One region of the Paenibacillus sp. FW104-T2 genome, then DNA from elsewhere that is predicted to be linked to it. Evidence: riboswitches for the same ligand, from Rfam matches in the RefSeq annotation. Region 1 holds a riboswitch; each other region holds the start of a gene.
What was found. Region 1 has a riboswitch for cyclic di-AMP ahead of AC3WQ3_RS27225 (C40 family peptidase). Riboswitches for the same ligand answer to the same signal wherever they lie in the genome.
Positions count from the first base shown of each region.

Region 1 (3,318 bases):
AGTACCATTTTATTTAAAATGGAAAGCCAGCTCAGTCTGTCTACCCATCCCGAGGTGCATCGCTATTTATGGATACTTGGGGCCATGCTCCTGCTCCGCATGCTGATTACCCCTCTCATCCAGGCAGGGCTACTCTATTCATTACAACACTTCAATCATACAGAAGAACGTATTCCTTTTATACGTGGGATCAAGGCAGTGTGGAAACCGATGATGCTTCTTCATTTCATTAAAACGCTATTATTGCTGCTGCCTGCTTACTGGTTGATCCCCAAGCTGTATAGTATCTTTCTGGATGGATTCCACTCGCTGCAGCTGCTGCTGCCAGGCATTCCATATGTAGCCGGATGGATTGTATATGGATGGATCATACATCATGCTTTGTTATATATGCAGTTTGGCGCTACAGCTCCCGAGGATCAGGGCGGGGTAAAAGGTACATTTCTCGGTCTATTGCTCGCTTTGCGTCATATCATTTCTCTCATTGGTATCGCAGTGGTTCTGGGAGGAATTCATCTGCTCATCTTCGGTGCCTTCACATCTGCTTCGTGGTTCCTGACAGGTCTCATGGGTCTGATCCTGCAACAAACCTATCCGCTCGCCAGATGTTTGTTGGATATATGGAAGATATGCGCTCATTTCCGTCTGTGGCAGTCCAAGTCCTCCAAAGGTTAAAAAGTGTAATGAACCGCACGAAAATTGTTACCATCTTCATGTAAACTTATGTCAATGTTAACGCTTCACAAACGCAAACCCCGACCTTTCCCCGTCAAAGGTCGAGGTTTTTTTTGCTAATTTTCTTGTTAAACGTTGCCAAAGGCTTACTCCTCTGTTACAATAATCGCAGTGAGTTTTTAGTAACAACTTTGTAATCTTTACCTTATGAATTGTAACTACTTAAAATTAAATCGTCATTTCTTGATTTCGCAGGTGCACAACTAGCATAGCCAAATTCCTGGCACCTGGGAAGCGGGGGAACCAGTTATGGGTGAATTGATCTTGCTACAGAGGGATCATAGGGGACCTTCAACCGAATCCTTAAGCTAACCTCGCAGGCGTTGGAAGGGGTATATCTCTTGTTCAAAAAGAAATTAACAGCAGCTGTCCTTAGCTTAACATTTGCACTATCACTTGGAGCAGGCAGCGCATTCGCAGATTCAAAAATGGATAAAGTAATTGATTCAGCAATGGGAACTACATACAAAAGTGGTGGAACAACGCTTAACGGCTTTGACTGCTCTGGATTCACACGGTATGTATTCGAAAAGCTGGGCATCGATTTGGCTCGTCAATCCAGTTCCCAATTCGACATGGGTGACTCGGTATCCCGCATGGAAATGAGACCAGGCGATCTGGTTTTCTTCAATACAACGGGTAAAGGGGTTTCACACGTAGGGATTTTCGTGGGAGAAGGAAAGTTTGCACACTCCTCGTCTTCCAAAGGAGTTACCATTAGTTCTTTGAGTGAGAACTACTGGGCCAACCGCTATGTTGGCGCTAAACGGATTATGAGCACGGACGCATATGAATCACTGGCCCTCGACTAGGGACAAGCTGAGCAACATCATACTGTAACGAAGCATAAATCAACCGCCCGGTACATTCTCCGCAGGAATGTATCCGGCGGTTTTTTTGTGCTTGTTCGTCCGTGCCCTTATGATGTTTTTACCCATCCTGCTATAATATAAACGAAATTCCAGGAACTTTTGTTTCACTTTTTTTCAAGGGAGCAAAACCTTGCCAAATGCCCTCCTCTTTTGTAGAGTGAAATCAGGATTAAATATGAAATGACATATGTTATAAACGATTAGCGTATGACTAAAAGTAGCTTGTTCACAATGAAAGGAGCGTGCAGTGGTGTGGATGAAGCTTCTGTAACGTTTCACGTTGTGCCGATGCAGGAAGAACATGCAGCATTGATCTGCAGCTGGACATATGAACCACCCTATAACATCTATACCTGGCTGCCCTGGGAACAGATGAAGGCGCTGGAGGTTGAATTCGGCGATGAGCAGCTTCGAAAAGAGCAATATGCAGTTGTACTCGGAGAGCAGGACCAACTTTGCGGATTCGTTCAATTCTTTCCTCTTGAAGGCGTGACGCGGATTGGGCTTGGTATGCACCCCGAACAGTGTGGACAAGGTCGCGGTACTGCCTTCGTCTCTGCGATCGTGAAGGAAGCCATTCGGCGGAACCCTAGTCATGAGATTGATCTCGAAGTACTCACCTGGAATACGCGAGCTATGCGGGTTTATCTCAAGGCCGGATTTGTCACCAAGGATACGTATGAACGACAGACACCAAGCGGTTTGAAGCCTTTTTATTGCATGGTCTATGAAGGACCTCGTTAACCGTTAAACCGCATAACCAAAAGAAATTCATGCCCGTTTATGTGATTAGTTCAAAAAATTACCACAAAATGCTATGATGTCTTAACAGGTTCCGTTATAATGATATGGACAGTTTCAGTTTAGATGATCTTTCATTCTGGAGGGGACATAACGGATGCACAAATGGATCATGAGCGGGGTATTTTTTGCAGCATGCGCATTGGCTATTGTATTAATGTTTACGCTTCCAGGGAAAGAGGAAGTGGCTGAAGAAGCGAAACCAACCATGCCGGAAGTGGCAATGGATGCCGGACAGGCTGAAGCACTGGTCAAAGCCAATTGTATAACGTGTCACGGAGATCAGCTTCAAGGTGGCGTAGGACCTGCTCTCGCAAACATCGGCAGCAAGGATGATGTGGAGAAGATCTACTCTACCATTATCAAAGGTAAAGGCGGCATGCCTTCCTTCAAAGACAAGCTGAAGGACGAGGAAATTGCCAATATCGCGATGTGGCTGGCCGAGAAGAAATAAGGTTCATGATATACAGCAAAGAGGCCCCTGCCTTCCCTCTCGGGAATGGTACGGGCCTCTTCGTCATATCGTTCAGCCTCTGGCTGCGTGTTCTGCCAAAAAGGCTTCCACTTCACGTGCATAGGGCATCCCCGACTGGGCGCCGAGCTTCGTTACGGATAACGCGGCCGCTCCCATGGCATAGCCTACTGCCGCGTCCAGTGTTTCCCCGCGCGCGAGGGCTACCGCCAGCGCGCCGTTGAAACAATCGCCAGCGCCGGTCGTATCGACGGCGCTTACGGCGTAGCCCGGCGCACGGCAAGCGCCGGCACGCCCTGCCTGTACGCGGCCGCCTGGCGCTGCCGCGTACACAGCCCCCTCGGGGCCGAGCGTCGTGACGACAGCGGCCCCGAGCGATGCGGCGAGCTCTGCGACCGCCGCATCCACGTCTTCCGGCCGGAGATCATCCCGGCCGGT
Region 1 covers NZ_JBYTCE010000033.1:16,732-20,049, reverse strand. The annotation lists gene AC3WQ3_RS27230 (hypothetical protein) at 1-675, shown strand, start outside; cyclic di-AMP (ydaO/yuaA leader) riboswitch at 936-1,073, shown strand; gene AC3WQ3_RS27225 (C40 family peptidase) at 1,077-1,547, shown strand; gene AC3WQ3_RS27220 (GNAT family N-acetyltransferase) at 1,839-2,351, shown strand; gene AC3WQ3_RS27215 (c-type cytochrome) at 2,506-2,862, shown strand; gene rbsK (ribokinase) at 2,935-3,318, opposite strand, start outside.

Region 2 (3,318 bases), on a different contig from region 1:
TGCTTTTGCCGCAGCACATGAACTTGGGGTGCCGCTCGTATTTGCCCGTCGAAAAAAGACACTTCTGGCAGATCCCGATGCCTACTGTGAACGCGTACCTTCCTTTACCAAAGGGATCGTAACCGATATTATGGTATCCCGCGAATATATTCATGAGAACGACCGTATTTTGTTTATAGACGATATTATCGCCAACGGAGATGCAGCTCGCGGTGTCATTAAAATCATTGAACGTTCAGGGGCGGAGCTCGTCGGATTCGGTGTCGTGGTTGAGAAATGTTTTCAGGCCGGTGCACGTACGATCCGTGAGCAGGGCATTCCGGTGGAAGCCTTGGTGCGCATTCGTTCATTGAATGATGGAACCGTGCAATTCGACGATAATTAAATGTGACAGTTTAAAGGAAAAAGCCTATTTTTTGAACAATGCCTTTGCATGACCGCGGATTTCATTTATAATGGGGTTATGTTAGGGAGAGGAGGCAACACCATGGGGAACCAACCGGCATCAGAACAATTTTTTATTGAAAAGCTGGCGGAGTCGAAAGTTCATTTTGAACGTGCCCTGGATTGTAAACATACGGAATTTGATGACCTTTATCCCTATATGATTGAACATCCTCAATTTTTCTGGTACAAACGCTATGTTGCCTGGTCAGAGTTGCTGACCATTGTAGGCTTGTGTGAAGAGTTGTCCTTCGCTTGGAAAGAACAATTTACACCACATCAAGTGGAGTACCTTGAAGAACGTGTGATGTCCGCCAAAGTGCTTGATTTTTGGTTCGAGAAGAACGACAGCAAAGAGCACGCGCAGCGGTAACTTTCAGTCGGGACATTTTTCGAATGACATAACAGTCCAATACAGTCACGTGAGACCTAAATGACTCTTCATTTAGGTCTCTTTTTGTAAATTATTTTGGAACATAGGAGCCATAGACATGATTAGTGATGCAGAATTGGATGCACTGCGCTTATCGGGTGAAAAAGTAAGAGTGGTACGGGATGGTTTGGAGTCCAACGATGTAACAGGGATTATCGTTGCATGGGATGGGGAACAGGTGCTTATCCGTCGCCAGAACAGACGTGTGGTCAAGCTGGACCGCAGCTATCGCTATCAGCTCTTTAGCGAACCGCGCCAAAGCCCGGCTGATGAATAGAGCCGCTCTGGAGACGGATGCATGGAATTACCATGGATGGTTTGGCATAATTCCGACACTCGGGAGAGAAGATAGGTACAGCGAGAATTCGTAAACTTATCAGCCGAGAGGATGTGCGGGTAGCCATGACATTGATGAATGATAAGGTACATGCCTACAAGGATCAGATTGGAGAATTAAGCGATGTATTGCCTGGCGTAGTCAAAGCGTATCACGAATTTACGGGTGAATGCTTTCAGTCAGGTGCCATTGATGCCAAAACCAAGCAGCTGATTGCCCTCGGCATCGGATTGTTTGCCAATAACGAAGTATGTACGTTTTACCACGTAGAAGAGGCACGTGCGAAGGGCGCAACCGATCAGGAGATTATGGAGACGGTTGCGGTAGCCGGAGCAGTAGGCGGCGGTCACGCGCTGTCTCAAGGCGCAATGCGTGTGCAAAAGGCATTGCACTAAGGTTTCTCCTGCAAGTGAGCTGAATAACTAGACAGCAAAACAGGCTCTGGAATGATCCAGAGCCTGTTTCTTGTCCAACTTATATTTTTCCTAGCATCTTGTTATACATAAATTGTCCAGTCACCCGGCGTGCGGTAACGTAGCGAGTGTTGAAATACGGATTTGATAATTTGGTAATGCTGACACCTTTGCTGCTGGAAGCATGAGCGAATTGTCCGCCCCCGATGTATACGCCTGTATGCGAAATGCCGCTGCCTGAAGTGTTGAAGAATACCAGATCACCTGTGCGGATATTGGCTTTGGATACCGGAGTACCCGCCTTGGCCTGCTGCTGTGAAGTACGTGGCAAATCAATGCTATATTTTTGGAAGAGATATCTCATAAATCCAGAGCAATCAAACCCGGCCAGCGTCGTGCCGCCCCACTTGTAAGGAATTCCAGTCATGTTGTTAACGACGGTGTTGATACTGCTTGCCTCAGTGCTTGCTGCACCAGATGTGAATAGAACGGCTGCGCCAAAAATAGAAATGATCAGTTTTTTCAAAATCAATGTTCTCCCTTCGATGCCTACGGAGTTAGCTAAGGGTTCGGTAGAAGGTTCCCTATATTTCCTATGTATAAGAATAATTCACCCAAAATGGTTCCCCCGTTTTCAAACATGAAACTCGGCAAATGAATAATTAAGTTTTTGTAACCTTTTGAAACTATATTGCATAAATGCGTAATTGTCAAACCTTTCTTCCTTCTGCAATGTTAACGGAATTCAAGACTTTTTGTGAAAAATAGTAGTTCTCCATGTTTATTTATGATGACAAAAACGTAATTTGTGTTTCATCAGCACAGAAATTGGACAAATAAGTAAATTGGAGTATTAGAGGAGAGCACGGTTCATTCTCATCAGGGAAAGTCAGGTCTCGACCAGATTTTATAACTTTCGGTTATCGTAGTTTTATACCAAATCATTTAATTGTTGACACATTGAATTTCACATGATATATTATTTCTTGTCGCCGCGATAGATTATCTCGGAGATATACCATATGCGGTCGTGGCGGAATTGGCAGACGCGCACGGTTCAGGTCCGTGTGGGCTAACCCCCCGTGGAGGTTCGAGTCCTCTCGACCGCATCAATTCATACATGAGGTTTCTGATCTGCTTTTTCTGGCAGATTGGGGACCTTTTTGTTTTTTAAATACATTATAGATGCTGCAGTTCATCAAATGAGAAAAACAAAATAGCTGTATGCAAGTCGAGCTTCTGTTTGGAGCGCCGGCTGAAAAAGGATATTGTTGAACAATAGGCATTTCTTCAGGTCCCATTGCCTCTTGGCAAAAAGCACCTCGAATAACCCCAGGATTTTCAAGACAAAATGTACATAAATGGGGTGAATTGTCTATGAGGAAAAAAGGGATTCGGAAATTGCCTTGGATTTTGTTATTGGCCATGCTTATCGGATGTCAGAGCTCGAAACCTAAAGAACAGGATTTGATGCGGATAAATTCCGCTAATGGTAACAATGCGAAAAAAGTCATTTTCCTGATGGTGGACTCTTTAATGTATCAGGCGATCGACCAAGGAATCAGCAAGCAGGAGCTTCCTGTCTTACAATTTCTGATCAAGAACGGGCAATATTATAAAAATCTGGTCAGTTCTTTTCCCACGATGTCCGTCACGATCGACAGCTCCTTGCTTACCGGTGCATATTCGGA
Region 2 covers NZ_JBYTCE010000016.1:65,238-68,555, forward strand. The annotation lists gene AC3WQ3_RS19675 (xanthine phosphoribosyltransferase) at 1-385, shown strand, start outside; gene AC3WQ3_RS19680 (hypothetical protein) at 488-817, shown strand; gene AC3WQ3_RS19685 (hypothetical protein) at 936-1,154, shown strand; gene AC3WQ3_RS19690 (carboxymuconolactone decarboxylase family protein) at 1,280-1,609, shown strand; gene AC3WQ3_RS19695 (NlpC/P60 family protein) at 1,689-2,153, opposite strand; cyclic di-AMP (ydaO/yuaA leader) riboswitch at 2,159-2,290, opposite strand; tRNA gene AC3WQ3_RS19700 (tRNA-Leu) at 2,652-2,736, shown strand; gene AC3WQ3_RS19705 (alkaline phosphatase family protein) at 3,005-3,318, shown strand, end outside.
Region 2: it holds a riboswitch for cyclic di-AMP, as region 1 does, so the genes downstream of both, AC3WQ3_RS19695 (NlpC/P60 family protein) here and AC3WQ3_RS27225 (C40 family peptidase) in region 1, are expected to answer to the same signal.

Region 3 (3,318 bases), on a different contig from region 1:
TACTCTGAAAAATCAATGATGATGATAAAATGGGTGCATTTTATAGGATTTTGATCGGGATAGAAAACAGTTATTCGACAGGAAGGGAGAAATACAAATGATGTTATTCGACACACATACACACCTGGATGCACCGCAATTCGACGAGGACCGCGAGGAGATGATTCAACGTGCTGTAGACGCCGGGGTTGGCCGTATGATCAATGTCGGTTTCAACCGGGAGACCATTCCATCCACGATGAAGCTTGCCGAAACGTATGATTTTATATATGCTGCGGTAGGCTGGCATCCTCAGGATGCCATTACGATGCAGGAGGGCGATCTCGAGTGGATTGCGTCTCTGTGCAAACATGAAAAAGTCGTTGCCATAGGCGAGATTGGCCTGGATTATTATTGGGACACTTCACCCAAGGATGTGCAGCATCGTGTATTAAGACAACAGATCGGACTGGCTCGTGAACTTAACATGCCTATTGTCATTCATAATCGCGATGCTCATGAGGATATTGTCAAAATTTTGCGTGAAGAGAAAGCTGGACAAGTCGGGGGTGTCATGCACTCTTTCTCAGGAAGCTGGGAAACGGCAAAACTCTGTCTTGATCTAGGGTTCCATCTATCCTTCGGTGGACCAATTACGTTCAAAAATGCCAAGCAGCCGAAAGAGGTACTGGCGAAGGTACCGATGGACCGATTTTTCATTGAAACCGACTCCCCATATCTTACACCACATCCTTATCGTGGAAAACGAAATGAAACAGCGCATGTACGTCTGGTTGCAGAAGCAGCTGCGGAAATTAAAGGCATTTCGGTAGAGGAAATTGCTGCAATAACGACCAAAAATGCCATGGAACGATTTGGAATTCGTTAAAAAACGAAGCAAATGCGGTGAAAAAGAGAGGTAGACGGAGCGAATTTGCTTTTTGATCCAAATAAATGAAGAATATTACAATATTTTAACCAAATATTTAGAAAAACGTACTTGAACAACGCTTTACAACATGCATCGAAACAGGATATCATCTTTTCAGTGAATTGTTGTGCGGAAAATTGGACAGATGTTCGGGGGATGAACAAAGGGACACTTTCCGATGACACAACAATACTTTTCATGAACCGATCTCGCTGAGTCTCCGTTAACGGAGAGCGGGGGAACCAATAGGGCTTAAACATCAGTGTAAGCAGCTGATGCGCATCGTTCGCTGACCCAAAAGCAGCGGATGCATTTGCGAAGCACTATTTGATTTCTTCTTTGGGTCTCGGGGTGAATTCAAGGGCATCCGCCATGAGCGGGTGACCGGAGATAGGGCGGCTCTCTTTCGCCCGAACCCGACAGCTAACCTCGCAAGCGGAAAAAGAGAGGCAACCTCGTGCATGAATTTCCGATATTCAAAATCATTCGGAAGCCACGAAAGAGTTCCTCTTACACTCTTTCTTTGGCTTTTTTGTTTTTGAATAAAAGAAACAAGGTCATCATACGGTAAGAATTCAGGTGGTGACATCATGTTGCGAAGAGTGGTTCATGGTGCAGAACCGGTCATTGAGATATCGATCAGTTCTGTAGAAAATTTGGTATAGTCGCGTCAAAGACATCATGCATTAACTTTAGACGGCGAGGCTATGAAGGAGGACGGAGAAGTGGGCACATTCCAACCAGAAGAGACCCATGAGTCACGATCATCCAGTAAGTCTTACGCGTTGCGGTGGAAGCATGAGAACATGCGTCAAATGGCACTGATCGCTATTTTCTCAATCGCGCTTACAATCATGATCTTGTTAGTCGTTTACGGTCAAGCCGGGAAACAAATTTCGCTGGTTATTGATGGCAAAGCTCAAGCGGTAGAGACTCGTACAGGAATGCTTCAAGAAATGCTGGAGGAGCAATCAATCACAGTCAGCCCCCACGATGAGGTATCCATGCCTTTGAACGGGGCAATCGCAGATGGAGACCGCATTGTTATTGAGCGGGCCGTTCCAGTCAACATTACGGCAGACGGAGACACCAAGACTCTGTATACAACCGATTCATCGGTAGAAGATGCAATTCAGAAATCTGGAATTGAAGTTGCCAGTGAGGATAAGGTTTATCCTGCGCTCGCAACACCAATCAAGGCAGATATGAAAATTCGCGTAGTGCGTGTAACAAAGCGTACAGTGGAAGTGGAACAGCCGATTGCGTACAAAGTAATCAAAACGGCTGACCCTAGCTTGTACAAAGGTGACAATCGCGTCATCGTAAACGGCAAAGAAGGTACACTTGTACAGCATATCGAAAAGGTGTTTCAGGATGGAGAGCTAGTCTCCAAAAAGATGGTGGGCAAATCGGTATCGACCAACCGTGTCGATAAAGTTATTGCTGTCGGAACCAAAGCAAAACCTGTTGTGAAGCAGCCGGAGATTCAGACGGTATCGGCCCAAACCTCCACAGCAAAGAAAGCAACGACAACGAACTCGAAGAAAACCGCTGCATCAGGCAGCAAAGTGATTACCGTCTCAGGCACTTCTTTTAAATATTCCAAAGTACTTAAAAATGTATCGATGACCGCTTACTCTTCTGAGGAGCCTGGCATTGGTACAAAAACAGCTTCCGGTACCCGGGTAACTGAAGGACGGACCATTGCGGTCGATCCAAAAGTGATTCCGATCGGCTGGTGGGTGTACATTGAGGGCCTCGGCTTCCGTCGTGCGGAAGATACCGGCGGCGCCATTAAAGGCAACAAAATCGATGTATATTATGACAGTGTAAAGCATGCCCTGAATTTCGGACGTAAGAAAGGCAAGACGGTATATGTGATCGGTCCGGTGAAGCCGGAAGCGAACTAAAATCGTTTTACTTTGAAATGGGAATGCTATAAAATAGTTGCATGAATGAATCATGCGGAATATGCGGCGGTGGAGTCTGAATAGGCTCGCCGCCGTTTGGCAGAGAAGAGGATATTCCTCTTCTTTTTGCGTTAGAAAGGAAGAAATGGAACATGATAAAAGAAGTCATTGTGGTAGAAGGACGGGACGATACCGTCGCCATCCGGCGGGCTGTTGAGGCAGACACCATTGAGACCGGCGGATCAGCCATCAATCAGCGAATCCTGAAGCGAATTGCACTGGCACAGGAGAGACGCGGCGTGATTGTTTTAACAGACCCGGATCATGCCGGTGAGCGCATTCGCAAAATCATTGCGAATAAGGTCCCAGGCTGCAAGCATGCTTTTATTCCGGAAGCGGATGCAACCCGTAAAGGGGATATCGGGGTCGAGAATGCCTCACCTGAGGCAATCCGCCATGCGCTGGAGCGTGTGCATACCTCGTATGAGGGTATGCCGA
Region 3 covers NZ_JBYTCE010000027.1:14,150-17,467, forward strand. The annotation lists gene AC3WQ3_RS25390 (TatD family hydrolase) at 98-868, shown strand; cyclic di-AMP (ydaO/yuaA leader) riboswitch at 1,111-1,364, shown strand; gene AC3WQ3_RS25395 (resuscitation-promoting factor) at 1,636-2,820, shown strand; gene rnmV (ribonuclease M5) at 2,973-3,318, shown strand, end outside.
Region 3: it holds a riboswitch for cyclic di-AMP, as region 1 does, so the genes downstream of both, AC3WQ3_RS25395 (resuscitation-promoting factor) here and AC3WQ3_RS27225 (C40 family peptidase) in region 1, are expected to answer to the same signal.

Region 4 (3,318 bases), on a different contig from region 1:
CTTGGCCCTCAAGCTCAGGCTGAAATCGTCCATAGCCCTGCAAAATCCGAATCGTTCGCATCCCCAGCTTCTTGGCAGGAATGATATCGTTATCCATCCGATCTCCAATCATCACTGCTTCCTCGGGTTCACATCCCGCCTGCTTCAAAGCCACAGCGTAGAGTTCCGGATCCGGCTTCGATACGCCTTCTTCTGCCGAGCAAGCCAGTACATCCACGTACCTCCGCAGACCGTAGCTCTCCAGGCGCTCAGCTGTCCCTGGACTCTGATTGGCGATGATCCCGATTCGATAATGGTGTGACAATTCCTTCAACACCGCGTCAGCAGAAGCGAAGGGCTTCTCCAGCTCCTTCCGGAACTTCAACTTCTCCTGGATCTGCTCCCTATGACGTTCATCGCTGATTAGCGTTCGAATGGCTACCCTCATGGGCCACTGCTCATAATTTCGGTAACAGGAGGCAAATATCTCTCGCACTTCCTCTATTTTCACCGGATATCCAAGCAAGCAGGCTTCTTTTACAAACTGCCCTATAATATCATCTACCGGCTCCCATTCGTCGACCAGCGTATCTCCTACATCAAAGAACAACCATTTTAACACCCGTACATCCGGCACGCCTATTCCTCCTTGTTAGCCATGAACGCAATCTCTAAATCAGCAATGTACAATAATGCTCAAATAAAAAAGAAGACCCACCATCATGCATGAGTCTCCTCAGAATTCCGTTTTTCCACAAGTTCAATTATAACAGGCACCTTACACCGGATCAATCGGCAGCTATCACATTAACCATTAAGCAAGAAGCCAACTTCTCCATTAAGAGAATACACAATGCGGTCAGCTCCCATCCCGCGGTAAATGCCTTTGGGGTGACTCTGTTCCGTAATTACACATAGTGATTTGGAAGTCCAGGAACGGCAGATCTGCAGATAGCGGCAGGTCAGGTTCAAACTGTTCTCGAAAATAAAAACGTTGCCTACGCTCGACTGCGGTAGAAACCACTTCTGAGCTTCAGCTGTATTCATGCGAATGACGTTCTCCACTCCGATTCTGCGGAGCTTCCGTTCTTCCCCTGCACTGTTGGTCAGAACGGCAAACGGCATTTTTTTGTACATCAACAGCTTGATAAACTTGCGTCCTGCTTCATTCGGTGCTGTTACTAGAATCATCTCATTATCCATCATTCGTTCCTCCCTTGGCGTGAAAAGACAACAAAAAAGAAGCGTGGGGGACCAAGGCCTCCCGAACGCTTCTTGAATAACCCATGACGAAAACGCCATGAATATGCGTACGGCTTGTTGCCTCTCCCTTTAACGCTTACGAGGTTAGCTGACGGATTCGGGCGCGAGAGTCGCCCTATTTCCGGCTTGCACCGAAAAATTCACCCCATGGATTAGCTGCAATGACAGCCTTTCCGATTGGTTCCCCCGTTTCCCACCCATGAATGAATGGAAACTCAGCGATTAAAACATCGTTCCTGTTTCATGTATTGACCAGAGCGATATTATCGTTTGTTTCGTTGTTCATGTTAAGTTTAATTGAATTAGAAATTACGATATGAATCATACACCCGCGACATGTTAGTGTAAAGTCCGGTCAGATCACCGAATGGACGAATTTAAGGCATTACATATCAATGATATCGCTTACAACCAATCCATTCTCCATCCATCTCTGTGAATCTCACTAATTCTCGTCCTTATGAAAAACGGTTGTAATTTTAGATATCTGTAAGTAAACATAGGAATTTACTTAATTAGTTTTGCATTATCTAATTGTAAGCAATATAATATAACTATAGGAATTATTAACCCATTATACGATATGGAGGCGACTGATCATGTCCGTTTATGACTACAAAGTCAATACCCTTCGGGGCCAGGAAGTCGAGATGTCCGATTATCGCAACAAGGTGCTGCTGATTGTAAATACGGCAAGCAAATGTGGTCTGACCCCGCAATTTGAAGGCTTACAGGAACTCTACAACAAATTCAAAGACCGGCAGTTTGAAGTATTGGGTTTCCCAAGCAACCAATTCGCTCAGGAATCGGGATCTTCCGACGATATTGCTGAGTTCTGCCAGATGAATTACGGTGTAAGCTTTCCTATGTTTGAGAAAATTGATGTTAATGGTTCAAGCGCTCACCCTCTATTTCAGCACCTGACAAAAGAGGCACCGGGACTGCTCGGATCCAAAGCCATCAAGTGGAACTTCACCAAATTCCTCGTTGATCAGAACGGACGGGTCGTGAAGCGTTATGCTCCAAAAACCACTCCTGACCAGATTGAAGCTGATATTGAGAAACTGCTGAAATAGATCAACATGGAGAGGCCATAATTAACATGGAACCAGAGAAAGTCCGGTTCTGTGTGAATGGCCTTTTTTATGTTTCTCCAAACGCAAAAAGAGGTTTTCCATATTCGGAAAACCTCTTCTTGTCGTACAATATGATGCGGTCGAGAGGACTCGAACCTCCACGGGCATACGCCCACTACCCCCTCAAGATAGCGTGTCTGCCATTCCACCACGACCGCATGTCGTAAATAATCGGCAACAAAATTGATTATACAGGATCTCAATATAAAAGTAAAGCACTTTTATTAAAACTACTTTGCACCTGTGTTTTTCCTCCAAATATCGGTTTTTATCGTCATGATCTTTTGACTGCTGCATACATTAAATTTCAAATCTTTTATACATCTTCATTTTTAATTGTAGCTCTTCACAAGAAAACATATCATATACATAACATTGTATTTTGAGATTACAACTAATATAAGTAATAAAATATAACATTTAAATATAATTAAAGCTTAAAAACAAGAAACCATTGACAAAATACGGATATTTATGTGATTATATATATCATATAATTCGGATTTTAAACATAAAAGCATTCGGAAACCAATATTAATGTTATATAATATAACATTTTACGAACATAGGAGGCGAAAGACCGTGAACCGTGGGAATAAGCTGCTCGATTATGTCAAACTGCTTGATTCCTCCATTCATGTCGGAGGTTTCACCCATTCATTTGGCATGGATGTACACATTGCTGAAGGCAGCATCCGAAATGCCGATGATCTGGAATCCTTCATGCGCTGCCAGCTGCATCCCAGTATCGTTCGACTTGAGGGCATGGCGATTAAAGGTATCTACAGCGCAACAGATCATAATGACACATGGCGAACAGCACTCATTGACAAGTTGGTTCACGTTCAGCGGACTCCTTCTGATCAAAGGGAGCAAGCTGCTGCCATGGGCAAAAGACTGATCAAGCTGGCCCGGGCTCTCCACCCCTGGATTGAATTCA
Region 4 covers NZ_JBYTCE010000003.1:161,350-164,667, reverse strand. The annotation lists gene AC3WQ3_RS05465 (HAD family hydrolase) at 1-616, opposite strand, end outside; gene AC3WQ3_RS05460 (hypothetical protein) at 787-1,182, opposite strand; cyclic di-AMP (ydaO/yuaA leader) riboswitch at 1,301-1,473, opposite strand; gene AC3WQ3_RS05455 (glutathione peroxidase) at 1,842-2,318, shown strand; tRNA gene AC3WQ3_RS05450 (tRNA-Leu) at 2,454-2,536, opposite strand; gene AC3WQ3_RS05445 (urease accessory protein UreF) at 2,961-3,318, shown strand, end outside.
Region 4: it holds a riboswitch for cyclic di-AMP, as region 1 does, so the genes downstream of both, AC3WQ3_RS05460 (hypothetical protein) here and AC3WQ3_RS27225 (C40 family peptidase) in region 1, are expected to answer to the same signal.